Magnetospirillum sp. XM-1: one gene and its partners. The protein of the gene in region 1 interacts with the protein of each later gene in a pairwise test. Links are inferred from orthologs where the notes say so. Each region holds a gene or a part of one and is shown in the gene's direction. Other genes may lie near its edges. The genes, in order: secA, secB and ybgC.

The links.
Region 2: the proteins of secA (region 1) and secB interact in binary tests that used the Escherichia coli proteins (3 or more experiments, as listed by UniProt). The link is inferred for Magnetospirillum sp. XM-1 from one-to-one orthologs.
Region 3: the proteins of secA (region 1) and ybgC interact in binary tests that used the Escherichia coli proteins (3 or more experiments, as listed by UniProt). The link is inferred for Magnetospirillum sp. XM-1 from one-to-one orthologs.

What each region holds. Positions count from the first base shown.
Region 1 is NZ_LN997848.1:1,416,268-1,422,297, reverse strand. The notes cover bases 1,839-5,097. They hold secA (preprotein translocase subunit SecA), read left to right. Parts: upstream 1,839-2,191; coding sequence 2,192-4,897; downstream 4,898-5,097. Other genes in these bases: XM1_RS06790 (cache domain-containing protein), read left to right, coding at 1,839-2,067. Outside these bases: more of XM1_RS06790, read left to right, coding at 1-1,838; XM1_RS06780 (OmpA family protein), read left to right, coding at 5,426-6,030. UniProt on the Escherichia coli protein: Required for protein export, interacts with the SecYEG preprotein conducting channel.
Region 2 is NZ_LN997848.1:767,989-773,641, forward strand. Bases 2,772-5,653 are described here. They hold secB (protein-export chaperone SecB), read left to right. Parts: upstream 2,772-3,916; coding sequence 3,917-4,390; downstream 4,391-5,653. Other genes in these bases: XM1_RS03755 (Tim44/TimA family putative adaptor protein), read right to left, coding at 2,772-3,320; XM1_RS03760 (FxsA family protein), read left to right, coding at 3,388-3,858; dnaQ (DNA polymerase III subunit epsilon), read right to left, coding at 4,517-5,209; coaE (dephospho-CoA kinase), read right to left, coding at 5,289-5,653. In the rest of the region: XM1_RS03740 (Smr/MutS family protein), read right to left, coding at 60-650; XM1_RS03745 (hypothetical protein), read right to left, coding at 647-1,411; XM1_RS03750 (murein transglycosylase A), read right to left, coding at 1,486-2,664; more of XM1_RS03755, read right to left, coding at 2,661-2,771. UniProt on the Escherichia coli protein: One of the proteins required for the normal export of some preproteins out of the cell cytoplasm. It is a molecular chaperone that binds to a subset of precursor proteins, maintaining them in a translocation-competent state.
Region 3 is NZ_LN997848.1:4,107,429-4,113,198, reverse strand. The notes cover bases 1,508-4,506. They hold ybgC (tol-pal system-associated acyl-CoA thioesterase), read left to right. Parts: upstream 1,508-2,795; coding sequence 2,796-3,218; downstream 3,219-4,506. Other genes in these bases: XM1_RS19010 (TonB C-terminal domain-containing protein), read left to right, coding at 4,423-4,506; tolR (protein TolR), read left to right, coding at 3,949-4,413; tolQ (protein TolQ), read left to right, coding at 3,224-3,949; ruvB (Holliday junction branch migration DNA helicase RuvB), read left to right, coding at 1,756-2,799; ruvA (Holliday junction branch migration protein RuvA), read left to right, coding at 1,508-1,759. Also shown: XM1_RS19045 (YebC/PmpR family DNA-binding transcriptional regulator), read left to right, coding at 1-630; crossover junction endodeoxyribonuclease RuvC, read left to right, coding at 630-1,130; more of ruvA, read left to right, coding at 1,127-1,507; more of XM1_RS19010, read left to right, coding at 4,507-5,418; Tol-Pal system beta propeller repeat protein TolB, read left to right, coding at 5,415-5,770.

The sequences.
Region 1 (6,030 bases):
GCCGCCCAGATGGTTCCCGCCTTCAAGGCCATCGCCGCCCCCTTCGGAATCGAGCAGTTCCAGTTCCATACGCCGCCCGCCACCTCGTTCCTGCGCGTCCACGCGCCCGCCAAATTCGGCGACGACCTGTCGGCCATCCGCCAGACCGTGGTGGAGACCAACGCCACGCAAAAGCCCACCCACGGCCTGGAATACGGCGTGGCCGGACTGGGGGTGCGCGGGCTGATGCCGCTGTTCGACGAGGGCCGCCACGTGGGATCGGTGGAGTTCGGCCTGTCCTTCGGCCAGCCCTTCTTCGCCGACTTCAAGAAGGCGTTCGGCGTCGACGTGGCGCTGCACGTCAAGGCCAAGGACGAGTTCAAGGTCTTCGCCGGCACCATCGCCACCTCGGCGCTTTCCCCGGCCGAGATCGCCGCCGCCCTGGGCGGCCGGGACGTGATCAAGGCCGTGGAGAACGACAAGGGCGGCCGCGTCGCCGTGCTGGGCCGCGCCGTCAAGGATTACGGTGGCAAGCCGCTGGGCGTGGCCGAGATCGCCATGGACGCCTCCCACTACGCCGCCCAGCTGTCCGATGCCCGCCGGACCATGATCGGCACCATCCTGGGGGCCGCCGTCGTGGCGGTGATCCTGGGCATCCTGCTCAGCCACTCCATCACCGGCCCGGTGCTGGCCATGAGCGCCGCCATGGACCGCATCGCCCGGCGCGATTTCCAGGTCGACATCCCCGGCCGGGAGCGCAACGACGAAATCGGCCACATGGCCCGCGCCGTCCATGTGGTGCAAAAGGAGGTGGAGCGCACCGCCGAGCTGGAGGCCGCCCAGCAGAAGAGCCTGACGGAACTGGAACGGGGGCAGAGATCCCTCAAGGATGGCATGCAGCTGCAGTTGGAAGGCATCGTCGAGGCCGCCATGCAGAGCAACGAGGCCGGCGTGGTGCTGGCCCGCATGTCGGGTTCGGTCCGCCGCGCCTCGGAGCAGAGCCAGTCCATCGCCAGCGCCATCGAACAGCTGGTGGCCTCGGTCAACACCATCTCGCAATCCTCGGAGATCGCCGCCGGCGAGGCCTCGGACGCCGAAGCCGCCGCCCAGGAGGGCGTCGCCGCCACCGCCACCGCCCGCCAGGCCATGGACGGGCTGCTGCAGGCGGTGTCCGATGTGGGCGCCAAGATCGAGGCCCTGTCCGGGGCCTCGGACCAGATCGCCGCCATCACCAACCAGATCGAGGACATCGCCGGCCAGACCAACCTGCTGGCCTTGAACGCCACCATCGAGGCGGCCAGGGCGGGAGAGGCCGGAAAAGGCTTCGCCGTGGTTGCGGGCGAGGTCAAGACCCTGGCCAACCAGACCGCCAAGGCCACCATCGACATCCGCTCGCGCATCGAGGCCCTGGTCAGCGACATGGACGGCGCCCGCCAGTCCATGGAACGCTCGCGCGGCGCCGCCAACGACGGCATGGCCGCCGTGGGCCAGGTGACCGGCGGGCTGGAATCCATCGCCGGGCGCATCGACGGGGTGACCCGGCGCATGCACGACATCGCCGGCATTCTCAGCCAGCAGAACGCCGCGGCGGCCGAGGTTTCGGCCGCCACCGGCGAGATCGCCAATCTCTCCGAGCACAATCTGGAGGAAATCGCCCAGGTGCTGGGGGCCATGACCGAGGCGGCGGGCGTTCTGGACCGCCGCGCCGAGGATTTCGCCAAGCTGGGCACCGCCGAATCCCTGCTGCAGGTGGCCAAGAACGACCATATCCGCTTCAAGCGTTCCATCATCGACCGCATCATGGGCCGCAACGAGCTTACACCCGACAAGCTGGCCGACCACCACACCTGCCGCCTGGGCAAGTGGTACGACACCTTGAAGGACGAGCGGCTGACCGGCCTGTCCGCCTATGCCCGCCTGAAGGAACCCCACCAGGCGGTCCACGCCCACGGCAAGCGGGCGCTGGAACTGCATGCCCGGGGCGAGGTGGAAGCCGCCATGGCCGAGGTGGACCTGCTGAACGACACGTCGCACCAAGTCCTCGCCCTGCTGGAGGAAATGGCCGACGCGTTGCGCCGGGCGGCCTGAAAACCGGCATTCCTTCGACTCCAAACCGGCCCGCAACATTGACAGATCGCGGGCCGGCCTCTATCTCTTGCCGGTCGCGATTGGCCCCTTCTGCGGGCCTGCTCTCTTACCTTGGGGAAGCTTCATGTTCGGCGCCCTTGCCCGGCGGATCTTCGGAACCGCCAACGACCGAGTTCTCAAGCCGCTGAAAAAGCATGTCGAGGCGATCAACGCCTTGGAGCCGGCCTTCGAGAAGCTTTCCGACGACGAACTGAAGGCCAAGACCGCCGAGTTCCGCCAGCGCCTCGAGAACGGCGTCGAGTTGGACGACCTGTTGGTCGAAGCCTTCGCCACGGTCAGGGAAGCCGCCAAGCGCACGCTGGGCCAGCGCCATTTCGACGTCCAGCTGCTGGGCGGCATGGTCCTGCACCAGGGCCGCATCTCCGAGATGCGCACCGGTGAAGGCAAGACCCTGGTGGCCACGCTTCCGGTCTACCTCAACGCGCTCTCGGCCAAGGGCGTGCACGTGGTCACCGTCAACGATTACCTGGCTGCCCGCGATTCCGAGTGGATGGGCCAGATCTACCGTTTCCTCGGCCTCACCGTCGGCGTCATCACCCACGGCCTGGACGACCTCGAGCGCCAGCAGGCCTATGCCTGCGACGTGACCTACGGCACCAACAACGAGCTGGGCTTCGACTATCTGCGCGACAACATGAAGTTCCGCCTGGAGGAAATGGTCCAGCGGCCCTTCAACTACGCCATCGTCGACGAGGTCGACTCGATCCTGGTGGACGAGGCGCGCACGCCGCTGATCATCTCGGGCCCCACCGAGGACAATTCCGAACTCTACCGGCTGGTCGACAAGCTGATGCCGTCCCTGGTGCCCGAGGATTTCGAGAAGGACGAGAAGGTGCGCGCCGTGACGCTCACCGACCGCGGCACCGAACACGTGGAAGAGATGCTGCGCGCCGCCGACCTGATGAAGGGCACGCTGTACGACATCGGTAACGTCTCCCTGGTCCATCACGTCAACCAGGCTCTGCGCGCCCACAAGCTGTTCACCCGCGACGTGGACTACATCGTCAAGAACGACAAGGTCGTCATCATCGACGAGTTCACCGGCCGCATGATGGAAGGCCGCCGCTATTCCGAGGGCCTGCACCAGGCGCTGGAGGCCAAGGAAGGCGTCACCATCCAGAACGAGAACCAGACCCTGGCCTCGATCACCTTCCAGAATTACTTCCGCCTGTATCCCAAGCTGGCCGGCATGACCGGCACCGCCATGACCGAGGCCGGCGAGTTCGCCGAGATCTACAACCTCGAAGTGGTGGAGATTCCCACCAATCTGTCCGTCAGCCGCAAGGACCACGACGACGAGGTCTATCGCACCGCGCGCGAGAAGTACGAGGCCATCGTCACCCTGATCGAGGATTGCCGCACCCGCATGCAGCCGGTGCTGGTGGGCACCACCTCCATCGAGAAGTCCGAGCTGCTGTCGGACATGCTGAAGAAGAAGAAGATTCCGCACCAGGTGCTGAACGCCCGCTACCACGAGCAGGAAGCCTATATCGTCGCCCAGGCCGGCGTGCCCGGCGGCGTGACCATCGCCACCAACATGGCGGGCCGCGGCACCGACATCCAGCTGGGCGGCAATCTGGACATGCGCACCAGGATGGAGCTGTCCGAGATCACCGATCCGGCCGAGCGCGCCAAGCGCATCGAGGGCCTGAAGGCCGAGATCGAGGCCAACAAGCAGAAGGTGCGCGAAGCCGGCGGCCTCTACGTGGTCGGCTCGGAACGCCACGAATCCCGCCGCATCGACAACCAGCTGCGCGGCCGTTCGGGCCGCCAGGGCGATCCGGGCGCGTCGAAGTTCTTCCTGTCGCTGGAAGACGATTTGATGCGCATCTTCGGCTCGCAGCGCATGGACGGCATGCTGCAGAAGCTCGGGCTGAAGGACGGCGAGGCCATCGTCCATCCCTGGATCAACAAGGCCCTGGAAAAGGCCCAGCAGAAGGTCGAGGCCCGCAACTTCGACATCCGCAAGAACCTGCTGAAGTTCGACGACGTGATGAACGACCAGCGCAAGGTCATCTACGAACAGCGCAAGGACCTGATGAGCGCCGACGACGTCTCGGAAGAGATCGTCGCCTTCCGCCACGAGGTCATCGCCGAGATGGTCGCCCGCTGCATCCCCGAGCGCGCCTATGCCGACCAGTGGGACGTGGCGGCGCTGCACGAGGAAGTGCTGCGCGTCTTCAACCTGGACCTGCCCATCGCCGATTGGGCCAAGGAAGAAGGCATCGCCGACCAGGAGATCCGCACCCGCATCACCGACCACGCCGACCGCAAGGCGGCGGCCAAGGCGGCGGAATACGGCCCCGACACCATGCGCATGGTCGAAAAGAGCATGCTGCTGCAGATCCTCGACCAGGCGTGGAAGGAACACCTGCTCCAGCTCGACCACCTGCGCCAGGGCATCTCCTTGCGCGCCTACGCCCAGCGCGACCCCTTGAACGAGTACAAGCGCGAAGCGTTCAACATGTTCGAGCAGATGCTGCTGGACCTGCGCGAGCGCGTCACCTCGATCCTGGCTCACGTCCAGCTGCGCTTCTCCAACGACGAGGAAGCCGAGCAGGCCCTGACGCCCCAGCGCCCCGCCCGCACCCGGGAAAGCCGCGAGGATCCCGCCTTCTCGGGCGGCGAGGCCGCCTCGGTGGCCTTCGCCCAGCGCAACACCGCCGTGGACCCCAACGATTCCACCACTTGGTCCTCGACGCCGCGCAACGCGCCCTGCCCCTGCGGATCGGGCAAGAAGTACAAGCACTGCCACGGGGCGGCGGGCTGAACCAGCCTTGATGTGGTCATAACCGGGCCTTGAATTCGAAAGTCCGCCTCGCCCCCCTCCCGCGCGGGAGGGGCGGGCCTTTGTGTTCGCCCCCCTGCAATTCTCTGGGCCATGCGAGGAGCGGCCGCCCCGGCGATACCCTCTCCTCGACAAATTTGGCTAGCCGGAATCAATATCTTAAAATATTCTAAATACTGCTGGATGGGGAGGCGGTCAAAATTTTGACGGGCTGCCCGTGGTGTCTGTTGCCATCGGCGCCTAGACTCAGTCTTTTTCAAGATCGCCCTAGAGCGGCGAACCTCAAATATGAAATGCGCTGTCATGCAAAGCACGGCGAAGTATCTTTCGGCCTCGGGCGGTTGCCATAGGCGCCAGAAAGACTCTTTGTTTTAGGCTGAGGGTGACAGCCCGTCTCCGATTTAGCGTTCGACGCTCTAAATTGTCAGAAACTACTTTGAGAAACTCCGCCGATCCACGCCCAGCCGAACTTAATGATGTCGCTGCCATCGATGAAACGAGGAGTGAGACATGAAGAAGATCACACGCTGGGCAGGCTTGGGCGCCGCCGCGGCCTTGGCCGCCTGCGCCACCCCTGCGGACGTCTCCGACGTTTACAAGGTCCTGGCCTCCCCCACGCCTGCGGGCACTCCCTTCACCCAGGCCCTCTTTCAGGAATATAAGGCCTACACGCTGCAGCAGGCCGTCCCCGAAGTGGAATGGCGCGACGCCTCACTGACGGCCCGCAAGGCCTTGCGCGTTGCGGCCGGCGAAGTGGTTCAGCCGGATGAACTGACCCTGCGGCCGATTCCCGGCCCACGCCAGCCGGAACTGGGCGCGGCCCGCGGCCGTCTGGTGTCGTATCTTGCCTCCGGGGCCACCGAGCGGGTTCCCGCCGCCGCCGCCAAGGCCCAGGTGGCCTTCGATTGCTGGCTGGAGCAGGAGGCAGAAGGCAATGCCGCCGCCCCCTGCCGCACCACCTTCCTGGCCCATGAGCCGATGCTGAAGAAGCCGGCCCCCACCAACGCCATGGCCGCCGAGGTGCGCCGCTCGTTCTCGGTCGCCTTCGACTCGGGGTCGGCCAAGCTGTCGTCCCAGGCCCTGCAGACGGTGAAGGAAGCCGCCGCCGCCCAGGC
Region 2 (5,653 bases), 650 kb from region 1 along the record:
TGGCCGCGGCCTCAATGGCCGCCGGAGCCGAAATCCGGCCTCATCGTCCGTCTTTCGTCTCATGCCCGTTGCCTGCGGATCAGGACATAAAGCGCCCCGTCGCCGCCGTGGCGGGGCTGGGCGTAGGAGAAGCCCAGGATGCGTTCGCGCAATGGGCTCTGGTTCAGCCAGCGCGGCACCTGGGCGCGCAGGATGCCGTGGCCCTGCGATCCCTTGCCGGTCACCACCAGGACGCAGCGCCGCTGCTGAACCCAGCAGCGTTGGATGAAAGTCAGCAGCTGGGCATGGGCCGCGTCCTGGGTCAGGCCGTGCAGGTCGATATCGGCCTCGATCTCCATCTCGCCCTTCTTCAGGCGCTCGGCGGAGCGGCGGTCCAGGCCGGGAGAGCTGCCGTGGCGCAGCTCGCCATGCCCGTGACGGGGCGGCGCGGGGGGATGGGCCGAGGGCCGGACCGGCGGTTTGCCGGGGGGGGGGGGAGGCGAGGCCACCGGTTCCGGCCCGGTCTCGGCGCCGGGCGGCGGCTCGGTGGGGACGGAACGGCCGGGAAGCGGCTTGGCGTCGGCCACCACCGCCTTCCACACGCGGATCTCGTCGGCGCTGACCGCCCGGCGGCGAGGCTGGCGCGGCTCGACCAGACGTGTCCGGCTCATGATCTGGGCACGACCTCGTCGCGGGGCGGGTCCTCGTCGGTGACGGAGGCCCAGCGGTCGCCGGGCTTGGGGCTCGGCGGAGCCAGCGCGATGTCGGGCTCGACGGCAACGGCGGAAGCGGGCTGGATGGCGTCGGCCAGGGGGGCGGTCTCCACCACCATGGCCGGGGCCGGTTCGGGAGTCGGTTCAAAAGCCGCTTCCGGCTCGGGCGTCGGCGCCGCCGGCTGGGCGGGCGGCGCGGTCATGCGCGGGCCGGCGGGAACCGGAGCGTTGGCCATGGGAGCCTGGGTCTGGGTCTCGCCCTCGCCGAGATTGCGGCGGATGAACTTGCGCCAGTCGCCCTTGGGCGCCAGGCAGGGCGCCTCGTTGACGCCCTTGACCACCAGGGCGATGCCGCCCAGCTGCCACAGGGTGACGAATTGCTGGTAATTGCCCATCAGATAGGCCAGGGCGCGAGTCTTCAAGCGCCACGCCACGTAGTACTTGTTGCCGTAAAGATGGGCCAGCACACACAGCGTCATGGCGACGATGCCGGTGGCGACGCCGGTGGCCAGCAGGATCACCAGGGCCAGGGTGGATTCGATGGTCAGCGGCAGCAGGTGATCCCAGTGCTGATGCACCGGCGAGCCCTGGAAGTCCAGCAGGCGGGGATCGGTGTAGACCTGGACCTGGCCACCGCGGATGGCGACGCACAGCTGCTCGTGCAGCAGCTCCTCCTCGCGCCCCTTGCGTTCGCGCCACTCGGCCAGCAACCGGCTCATCGCCGCGATCCTCTCCACGGTGAGATCATGATGTCAGGGCGAAGGATGGAGAAGAGGGACCCGGAAGGCAACCCCTACCTCTCGGCCGCCTGCGCCAGACGGGGAGACCGGGCCCTGGGCAGGAACACCACCAGGCGGCCGGGGCTCTTCATCTTGCCGGCGATCTGGAAGGCGGTTTCGCCCGCTCCCCAGAAGACGTCGCCGCGCACCGGGCCCTTGATGGCGGCGCCGGTATCCTGGGCCATCATCATGCGCCGCAGCGGCCGGCCCGCCGGATCGACGCTGTCCAGCCAGACCGGCGCGCCCAGCGGTACGAAGCGGGGGTCGACGGCCAGCGAGCGCTCGGGCGTCAGGGCCACGCCCTCGGTGCCCATGGGCCCGTCGGTGGCAGGATTGGGGCCGTAGAAGATATAGCGAGGATTGCGGGCCAGCAGGGCGCGGCCTTCCTCGGGATTGGCTTTCAGCCAGGCGCGGATGGCGGGCATGGAGGTGTCGGCGCCCAGCTTGCCCTCGTCCTTCAGCACCTTGCCGATGCCGATGAATTTATGGCCGTTGCTGCCCGCCACGCCCAGGCGGATCACCGTGCCGTCGTCCAGGCGCACCCGGCCCGAACCCTGGATATGCATGATGGCCAGATCCACCGGATCGTCGGTCCAGGCCAGCACCGGGGCCTTGCCGGCCAGGGCGCCCCGTTCGATCTCGGCGCGGGTGTGATAGGGCACCAGCCGCCCGTTCTCCATCCGGCCGATCGCCTGCTCTTCCGGCCCGGATTTGGTGACGACCAGATCATTGGGCTTGCCGTGGATGGGGTGGACATAAGCGCCCTTACGATGGCGCGAGCCCCTGATCTCCGGCTCGAAATAGCCGGTGAACAGGCCGTCGGCCCGGCCGTCATTGGTAACCTGCCAGGGGGTGAACCACGTCTCGAACATGGCGCGCGCGCCGTCATGGTCGCCCGCCGCCACCCGGGCGGCGGCGGCGCAGGGGGAATACCAGTCGGCGGCGGTGCCGCCCACGCCCTCGAAGCCGATGGACTTGTCCACCGGCAGCTTGGTGATGCGGTTGCACGACTTCTGCAGGGCGGGCAGCACGCGGGCGATGTCGTCGGCGGACCAGCCGGCCAGCCGGTCAAAGGCAATGGGCTGCAGCACCATGCGATCCGGGCCGGGCAGCGGCGGCCTGGGAGCCGGCTCCGGCGTGGCGCAGCCGGCCAGGGACGCGGCCAGCAGCAGGGCGGCGGCCCTTGTCCTCATGGCTCGGGGGTATGGGTGGCGGCCAGCGCCCAGTTGGGATCGGCGGAGCGGGTGTCGCGGCGGAAGGTCCACAGGTCGACCACGTCGATGACCCGCTCGGGATTGCCTTCCACCACCTCGCCCTTGGCGTCGCGCAGCGCGTTGACCTGCTCGCTGACGAAGCGGATGGTCACCGCGGCGAAGCGGCCGTCCATGCCCGCTTCCACCAGCTCGGCCGAGCGGATGCCCACCAGTTCGGTCTGCAGCGTCTCGCCATGCTGGCGCCTTGCCTCGATGGCATCGCTGAAATGGCGGTACACGTCGGGGGCCAGCAGCGGCTGCAGCGTCGCCTTGTCGCCATGGGCGAAGGCGATGACGATCATCTCGAACGCCGCCTTGGCCCCGCCTAGGAACACGTCCAGGTCGAAGCCGCGATCGGCGGCGCGGATGGCGGCCAGACCCTGGCCCAGGGGCGTTTCGGCCGGCGGCTCGAAGGCCGAGCGGCGGACGCTTTGCAGATCCACCACGTTATCGGCGGCGGAATCCGGCGGCGTCCACTGTTCGGGCGGACGCTCGGCGCCGGTGCGCTTGCCCAGCACGCTGCGCAGGCGCAGCACCAGGAAGGCGGCGACCATGGCGAAAAAAACGATGTCGAGAAGGTGATAGCCGTCGTTCATCAGGCCGGTCCAGGGTAGAGTGCAAGTCCAGTCAAAGACATAAGGCGGGTTGGGAGAAAGAGCAAGCATGGCATGGGCTTTCCTGGTCGGCGCGCTGACCTTGCCGGTGGCCGAGATCATGGTCTGGATCCACGTGGCCGATTCCATCGGCGGACTGGCCACCGTGGCGCTGACCGTGCTGGCCATCCTGGCCGGCTCGGTCCTGCTGCGGCATGGCGGCCTGGGCATGGCGCTGGAGGTCCGCGCCCGCATGGAACGCGGCGAGCCGCCGGGACCGGCGGTGTTCGACGGGCTGTGCATCGCGCTGGCCGGATTCCTGCTGCTGCTGCCCGGCTTCATCTCCGACGGGCTGGCGCTGCTGCTGATGTTCAGGCCGGTGCGCGTCCTGCTGCTGCGCGCGGTGGCGTCCCGCGTGGTGGTGGCGAACCAGGGACCGGCCCCCCAGTCCGGGCCCACCGTCATCGACGGCGAATACGAGATCATTCCGCCGGAATCCGGCCCGCCCCCGTCCCCGGATCACAAGCGGCTTGAGCCGTAAAGGTGTCCGTGCTACGCCCCTTGCCAGCCCTTTGAACGATTTTCCATCGGAGAGCACCATGACCGACGCCCAGACGCCGTCCGAGGATCTGCCCCAGCTGCAGGTCAACATGCAGTACATCAAGGACCTGTCCTTCGAAATCCCCGGCGCCCCCCACTCGTTCATCGAGATGCAGGGCAAGAACCCCGAGATTCCGATCCACGTGGACGTCAACGTCGCCAATGTGGGCGCCAACGCCTACGAAGTGGTGCTGCACCTCAAGGTCGAGGCCCTGCTGGAAGGCAAGGCGCTGTTCATCCTGGAACTGGCCTATGCCGGCGTGTTCACCCTCAACCTGCCGGAAGACCAGATTCATCCGGTGCTGCTGATCGAGTGCCCGCGTCTGCTGTTCCCGTTCGCCCGCAACATCGTGGCCGACATGACCCGTGATGGCGGCCTGCCGCCGCTGCTGCTGCAGCCCCTGGATTTCGTCCAGCTCTACCGCGCCCGCGTGGAGGAGATGAACGCCCAGCAGGCCGCCGGTCAGGCCTGAGAAAGCCTACTGGGCTATCGCCCAGACCCATCCGGGGCCAATGCCCCGGACCCCATTTTATTCATGAATGGGGTTTGGGGCCCTGGGCCCCAAGCGGGTGCGGGCGGCAGCTCGCCTATGGGTCGACTATTCCCTGAGCCACACGGCGTTCTTGAGCTTGCCCACGAACGCCGTGTGCGCCGCGGTTTCCTCCTCGGTCGGGGCATGGGGCCGGGGCGCGCGGAACTCGCGCTTGGCCTGAACGGTCGACGCGGCGGCGGCGGAATTGCCGCCATTGCCCTTGCCGCCCCCCAGCTCGAGGCCCGGCTGGCGGCCGCCGATCAGCTGCAGATAGACCTCGGCCAGCAATTCCGAATCCAGCAGCGCGCCGTGCTTGGTGCGGTGCGTGTTGTCGATCTCGAAGCGGCGGCACAGCGCATCCAGATTGGCCTGGGCGCCGGGGAACTTCTTGCGCGCCATCAGCACGGTGTCGATGGAGCGGCTCATGGGCAGCGGCGGAAAGCCCAGCCGCGCCATCTCGGCATTAAGGAACCGCATGTCGAATTCGGCGTTGTGGATCACCAGCGGCGCGTCGCCGATGAATTCCAGGAAGTCGGCGACGATCTCGGCGAACAGCGGCTTGTCCGACAGGAACTCGGCGGACAGGCCGTGGACCTTGAACGCCTCCTCCGGCATGTCGCGCTCGGGATTGCAGTAGCGATGGAAGACGTTGCCGGTGGGCAGGTGGTTGAACAGCTCGACGCAGCCGATTTCCACCAGCCGGTGACCGGACAGCGGGTCGAAGCCGGTGGTTTCCGTATCGAGCACGATCTCGCGCATGGATTCTCGCCTTTCGCCAGTAACCATCGGGCTATCGCCCGAACCCATCTGGGGCTTATGCCCCAGACCCCCTTTTGATTCATGAATGGGGTTTGGGGCCCAAGGCCCCAAGCGGGTCGGGGCGGCAGCCCCGCATTCTCTGAACCAAAGCCTTCAGCCGCTTCCACGCCGGGCCTTTGCCCAGACCGGTGGGAATCACCACGTCGGCCCGGCGGCGTTTTTGCCCGTCGGGCATCTGCTTGGCAAGCACCGCGTCGAGGCGGGCCCGCGTCATGCCGGGCCGGGCCAGCACGCGGGCGGCCTGGAGGAAGGCCGGGGCGCTGACCACCGCCACCAGGTCGCAGCGCCTCTCGCCACGGGTCTCGAACAGCAGGGGGATGTCGAGCACCACCAGCCGGGTGCCATGGCGGCGGTGCCGGGCCAGGAAGTCGCGCTCGGCGGCGC
Region 3 (5,770 bases), 2.7 Mb from region 1 along the record:
CCGGACCCGGCCATGAATCCGCGCCTGCGGGCCGCCATCATGGCGGCGCGGGCCGCCAACATGCCCAAGGACACCATGGAGCGCGCCATCAAGCGCGGCGCCGGCGGCGACGACGGCACCAATTACGAGGAAGTGCGCTATGAAGGCTATGGCCCCGGCTCGGTGGCCATCATCGTCGAGGGACTGACCGACAACCGCAACCGCACCGCAACCGAGGTGCGCACCGCCTTCAACAAGAACGGCGGCGCGCTGGGCGAGACCAATTCGGTGTCGTTCATGTTCGACCGGGTCGGCGCCATCCGCTATCCGGCGTCGGCCGCCGGCGCCGAGGCCATGTTCGAAGGCGCGCTGGACGCCGGTGCCGACAACGTGGAATCCGACGAGGACGGCCACGAGATCACCTGCGCCCCCGACGATCTGGGCACGGTGCGCGACGCGCTGGAGGCCAAGTTCGGCACGCCGGAATACGCCCGCCTGGACTGGAAGCCGCAGACCACCGTGCCGGTCGCCGACGAGGAAACCGCCCGTACGCTCTTGAAGCTTCTGGACATCCTGGAAGACAACGACGACGTCCAGCGCGTCCAGGCCAATTTCGAGATTCCCGACGAGATCATGGAAAAGCTTGGCTGATGAGAATCCTGGGGCTTGATCCTGGGTTGCGCAATACCGGCTGGGGCATCGTCGATGCGGTCGATAACCGTCTGCGCCATGTGGCGGACGGGGTGATCCGTCCCGATGCCTCCGCCGATCTGGCCGAGCGCCTGGTTCAGCTCCATGACGGCATCATGGCGGTGATCGCCGAATTCGGTCCCGACGAGGCGGCGGTCGAGGAAACCTTCGTCAACATGAACCCGGCCAGCACGCTTAAATTGGGCCAGGCCAGGGGTGTAGTGCTGCTGGTGCCCGCCAAGGCCGGCTTGCCGGTGGGCGAATACGCCGCCACCCTGGTCAAGCAATCGGTGGTGGGGACGGGCCGCGCCGCCAAGGAGCAGGTGGGCATGATGGTGAAGACCCTGCTGCCCGGCTGCCTCGCCGCCACGCCCGATGCCGCCGACGCCTTGGCGGTGGCCATCTGCCACGCCCATCATCGCGGCACGCAGCAGAAACTGGCAAAGGCGGGCGCGCGATGATCGCCAAGCTGAAGGGCCTGATCGATTCGCTGGGTGACGACTGGGCGGTGGTGGATTGCAACGGCGTCGGCTATCTGGTCGCCTGTTCGGCCAAGACCCTGGCGCGGCTGGAGGTGGGCACCGCCGCCGCCCTGTTCGTCGAGACCCAGGTGCGTGAAGACGCCATCTCGCTGTTCGGCTTCCTCGAGACCGGCGAGCGCGACTGGTTCCGCCTGCTGACCACGGTGCAGGGCGTGGGGGCCAAGGTGGCGCTGGCCATCCTGTCGGTGGCCTCGCCCGAGCAGTTGCTGCAGATCATCGCGGCGCAGGACAAGGCCGGACTGACCCGGGCCAACGGCGTGGGGCCGAAGCTGGCGGTGCGTATCCTCACCGAGCTGAAGGACAAGGCGGGCAAGATCGCGCTGGGCGGCTTCCATGCCGCCGCCGGCGCCGTGGCCTCGGCCGCGCCGCTGCCTGCCGCCTCGGGCCGCCTGGAGGACGCCGTCTCCGCCCTGGTCAACCTGGGCTACAAGCGCCTGGAAGCCTTCCAGGCGGTGGGGGAAACCGCCCGCGAGCTGGGTGATGACGCCGATTCGTCGGCCCTGATCCGCGCCGCGCTGAAGCGCCTGGGCAAGGGGCTGCTGGCATGACGCCGCGCATGGTCTCGCCCGAGCAGAACCTCGCCGATGCCGAGACCTCGCTCCGGCCGCTGTCGCTCGACGATTTTGTCGGCCAGCGGCAGGTGTGCGAGAACCTGAAGGTGTTCATCCATGCCGCCCGCGGCCGTGGCGACGCGCTCGACCACGTGCTGTTCCACGGCCCGCCCGGCCTGGGCAAGACCACGCTGGCCCAGATCGTGGCGCGTGAACTGGGGGTGGGCTTTCGCGCCACCTCCGGTCCGGTGATCCAGCGGGCTGGCGACCTGGCGGCGCTGCTGACCAATCTGGAACCCAACGACGTCCTGTTCATCGACGAGATCCATCGCCTTAATCCTGCCATAGAGGAGGTTCTCTATCCTGCGATGGAGGACTTTCAGTTGGATCTGATCATCGGTGAAGGGCCGGCGGCCCGCTCTGTCCGCATCGATCTGCCCCGCTTCACCCTGGTGGGGGCGACCACCCGCTCGGGCCTGTTGACCACGCCGCTGCGCGAGCGTTTCGGCATTCCGTGCCGCATGAATTTCTACGAGCCGGCTGAACTGGAATCCATCGTGTCGCGCGGCGCCCGCGTGCTGGGCTTCGATTTGACCGCCGACGGCTCGGCCGAGGTGGCGCGCCGGTCCAGGGGCACGCCCCGCGTGGCGGGACGGCTGTTGCGCCGGGTGCGCGATTTCGCCGCCGTGGCCGGCAAGTCGCCGGTGGACGCCGCCATCGCCGACGCGGCGCTGAACCGTCTGGAAGTGGACCGCATCGGCCTGGACGCCATGGACCGCCGCTATCTCCGCTGCATCGCCGAGAATTACGGCGGCGGGCCGGTGGGTGTGGAAACCCTGGCCGCGGCGCTCTCGGAAAGCCGCGATACCCTGGAAGAGGTGGTCGAACCCTATCTGCTGCAGCAGGGCATGATCCAGCGCACGCCCAGGGGCCGCATGCTGTCGGCTTCGGGCTTCAAGCATATCGGCATCAATCCGCCCAAGGACCTCTTGGTGCAGCTGGATCTTCTGACCCGCATGGATGAGGAGGGGGAATGAGCGTTCATAGTTTCCCCATCCGCGTCTATTACGAGGACACCGATGCCGGCGGCATCGTCTACCACTCCAACTACCTGAATTTCGCCGAGCGGGCGCGCACCGAGCTGGTGCGCGAACTGGGCGTCAGCCAGCGGAAAATGCTGGAAGACGGTGAGGGAACCGCCTTCGCGGTGCGCTCGGCCAACATGGATTTCCGACGTCCGGCCAAGCTGGACGACCTGCTTTCGGTTCAAACCGAGGTGACTTCCATCGGCGGCGCCAGTATTGAACTGGAGCAGCGGATCATCCGCGCCGAAGACGGAACTGAATTGGTGCGCATCGGGGTGCGCCTGGGCTATATCACCCTGTCCGGCAAACCGGCCCGCATTCCGGCGCCGGTCAGGGAATTGTTCGCGAAGCGGATCAGCGAAAGGCGGTAGGTATCATGGATCCTTCTCAGGCAGTAGGGGCGGCCGGAGCGGCGGCGCAGATGGACTTGTCCATGTGGGCGCTGTTCATGCGCGCCGACATCATCGTCAAGTTCGTCATGATCGCCCTGCTTCTGGCCTCGTTCTGGTGCTGGGCCATCATCTTTGACAAGCTGATGAAGGTGCGCCAGCTCAGCACCCGGGCCGACCAGTTCGAGGAAGCCTTCTGGTCGGGCGGCTCGCTGGAGGAGCTGTACGACCGCATCGGCGCCCGGCCGCTGGATCCCATGTCGTCCATCTTCGTGGCCGCCATGCGCGAATGGCGGCGTTCGGCGGCCAAGGGCCTGGCCGACCGCGATTCGACCAGGGCCAGCCTGCCCCAGCGCATCGACCGGGTGATGAGCGTCACCTTGGGCCGCGAGATGGAGCTGCTGGAGCGCCGTCTGGGCTTCCTGGCCTCGGTGGGCTCGACGGCGCCGTTCATCGGCCTGTTCGGCACGGTGTGGGGCATCATGAACTCGTTCCAGTCCATCGCCGCGACCAAGAACACCTCGCTGGCCGTGGTGGCGCCCGGCATCGCCGAGGCGCTGTTCGCCACCGCTCTCGGCCTGGTGGCCGCCATTCCGGCGGTGATCGCCTACAACAAGATCTCCACCGATCTCGACCGCTATTCCAAGCGCCTGGAGAATTTCGCCGGTGAATTCGGCGCCATCCTGTCGCGCCAGCTCGAGGAGAAGGCCTGATGGGAGCCTCGCTGGGAAGCCGCAAGGGGCACTCCCGCAAGTTCCGGCCGGTGGCCGAGATCAACGTCACCCCCATGGTCGACGTCATGCTGGTGCTGCTGGTGATCTTCATGGTCACCGCGCCCCTGCTCACCGCGGGCGTGCAGGTGGACCTGCCCAAGACCTCGTCGGCCCCCTTGAAGGGCGACGACCAGCCTTTGTCGGTGTCCATCGACGCCCACGGCAAGATTTGGATTCAGGAAACCGAGGTGCAGATCGACGAACTGGCGCCCCGTCTCCAGGCCATCACCGCCCAGAAGCCCGAGACCCGCATCTTCGTGCGCGGCGACAAGGGCATCGATTACGGCCGGGTGATGGAGGTGATGGGCACGCTGGGCGCCGCCGGCTTCGCCAAGGTCGCCCTGGTCACCGAGGTCAAGGGCTCGTCGGAACCGGCCAAGCCGGCCAAGAAGGGAGGTCGCTAGGCTCCCGTCATGGAAATGCGGCGCGAAAGCTACGTCTTCTCCGGTCTTCTGCATCTGGCGCTGTTCCTGCTGGCGGTGTTCGGCCTGCCGCAGTTCTGGCGCGAGCTGCCCGTGGAGGAAGCGCCGCTGGTCGTCGACATCGTTCCCATCGGCGCCAAGACCAACCCGCCGCCGCTCCAGGACAACAAGCCCCAGCCCGAGCCCCAGAAGGCCGAGCCCGAGCCGCCCAAGCCGGAACCGCCGAAGCCCGAGCCGCCCAAGCCGGAACCGCCGAAGCCCGAGCCGCCCAAGCCGGAACCGCCGAAGCCCGAGCCGCCCAAGCCCGAACCGCCCAAGCCGCCGCCGCCGCCTACCCCGGCGCCGCCGCCGCCGCCCACGCCCGCGCCTCCTCCGCCCAAGCCGGAGCCGGCCCCCATGCCTAAGCCCGAGCCCAAGCCCGAGCATAAGCCGGAGCCGCCTCCGCCGCCTCCGCCGCCGCCCAAGCCCGAGCCGCCCAAGAAGACCAAGGACGTCAAGGACGAGCTGGATTCGCTGCTGAAGTCGGTGGACAAGAAGAAGCCGACGCCCCAGGACGAACTGGACAAGCTCCTGAAGTCCACCGAGAAGCTCAAGCCCTCGGTGCCGGAGAACAAGACCGCCACCCAGACCGCGCCGCAATCGGTCAGGGGCTCGGCGTCGCACAATCCCAACGAGCCGGTCTCCATGACCGAGCGCGACCGTATCCGCGCCCATATCGAGCGGTTCTGGAACGTGCCGGCCGGCGCCAAGGACGCCGACAAGCTGGTGGTGATGATCCAGGTCTCGGTGCTGCCCGACGGCACCGTCACCGCCGCCGAGATCAAGGCGGACCCGATGATGATGCTCAATCCCTATTACCAGGCCGCCGCCGACAGCGCGCGCCGCGCCGTGCGCGCCGCCAGCCCGCTGCCCATTCCGGTGGACAAGTACGAGCAGTTCAAGGATTTCACGTTGGCCTTCAACCCCAAGTTCGCGGCAGGAAGATGATCCCCATGTCACGCATTCGCTCGCTCGCGGCGCTGGCCGCCTTCGTCGTCCTCGGGGTCCTGGCGGCTCTGCCCGCCAGCGCCGAGGTGCGGATCGACATCACCCGCGGCCAGATGAAGCCGCTGCCCATCGCCATTCCCGACTTCGCCGGCGGCCAGCCCCAGGACGGGCGCATCGGCGCCGACATCGCCCGGGTGGTCTCGGCCGATCTGGAGCGTTCGGGGCTGTTCAAGCCCATCGACCCCAAGGCCTTCATCCAGACCGTGGCCTCCCTGCAGGCCGGTCCGCGCTTTCCCGACTGGAAGGCCATCAACGCGGAAGCCCTGGTCAGCGGCAAGGTGGAAAGCGGCCC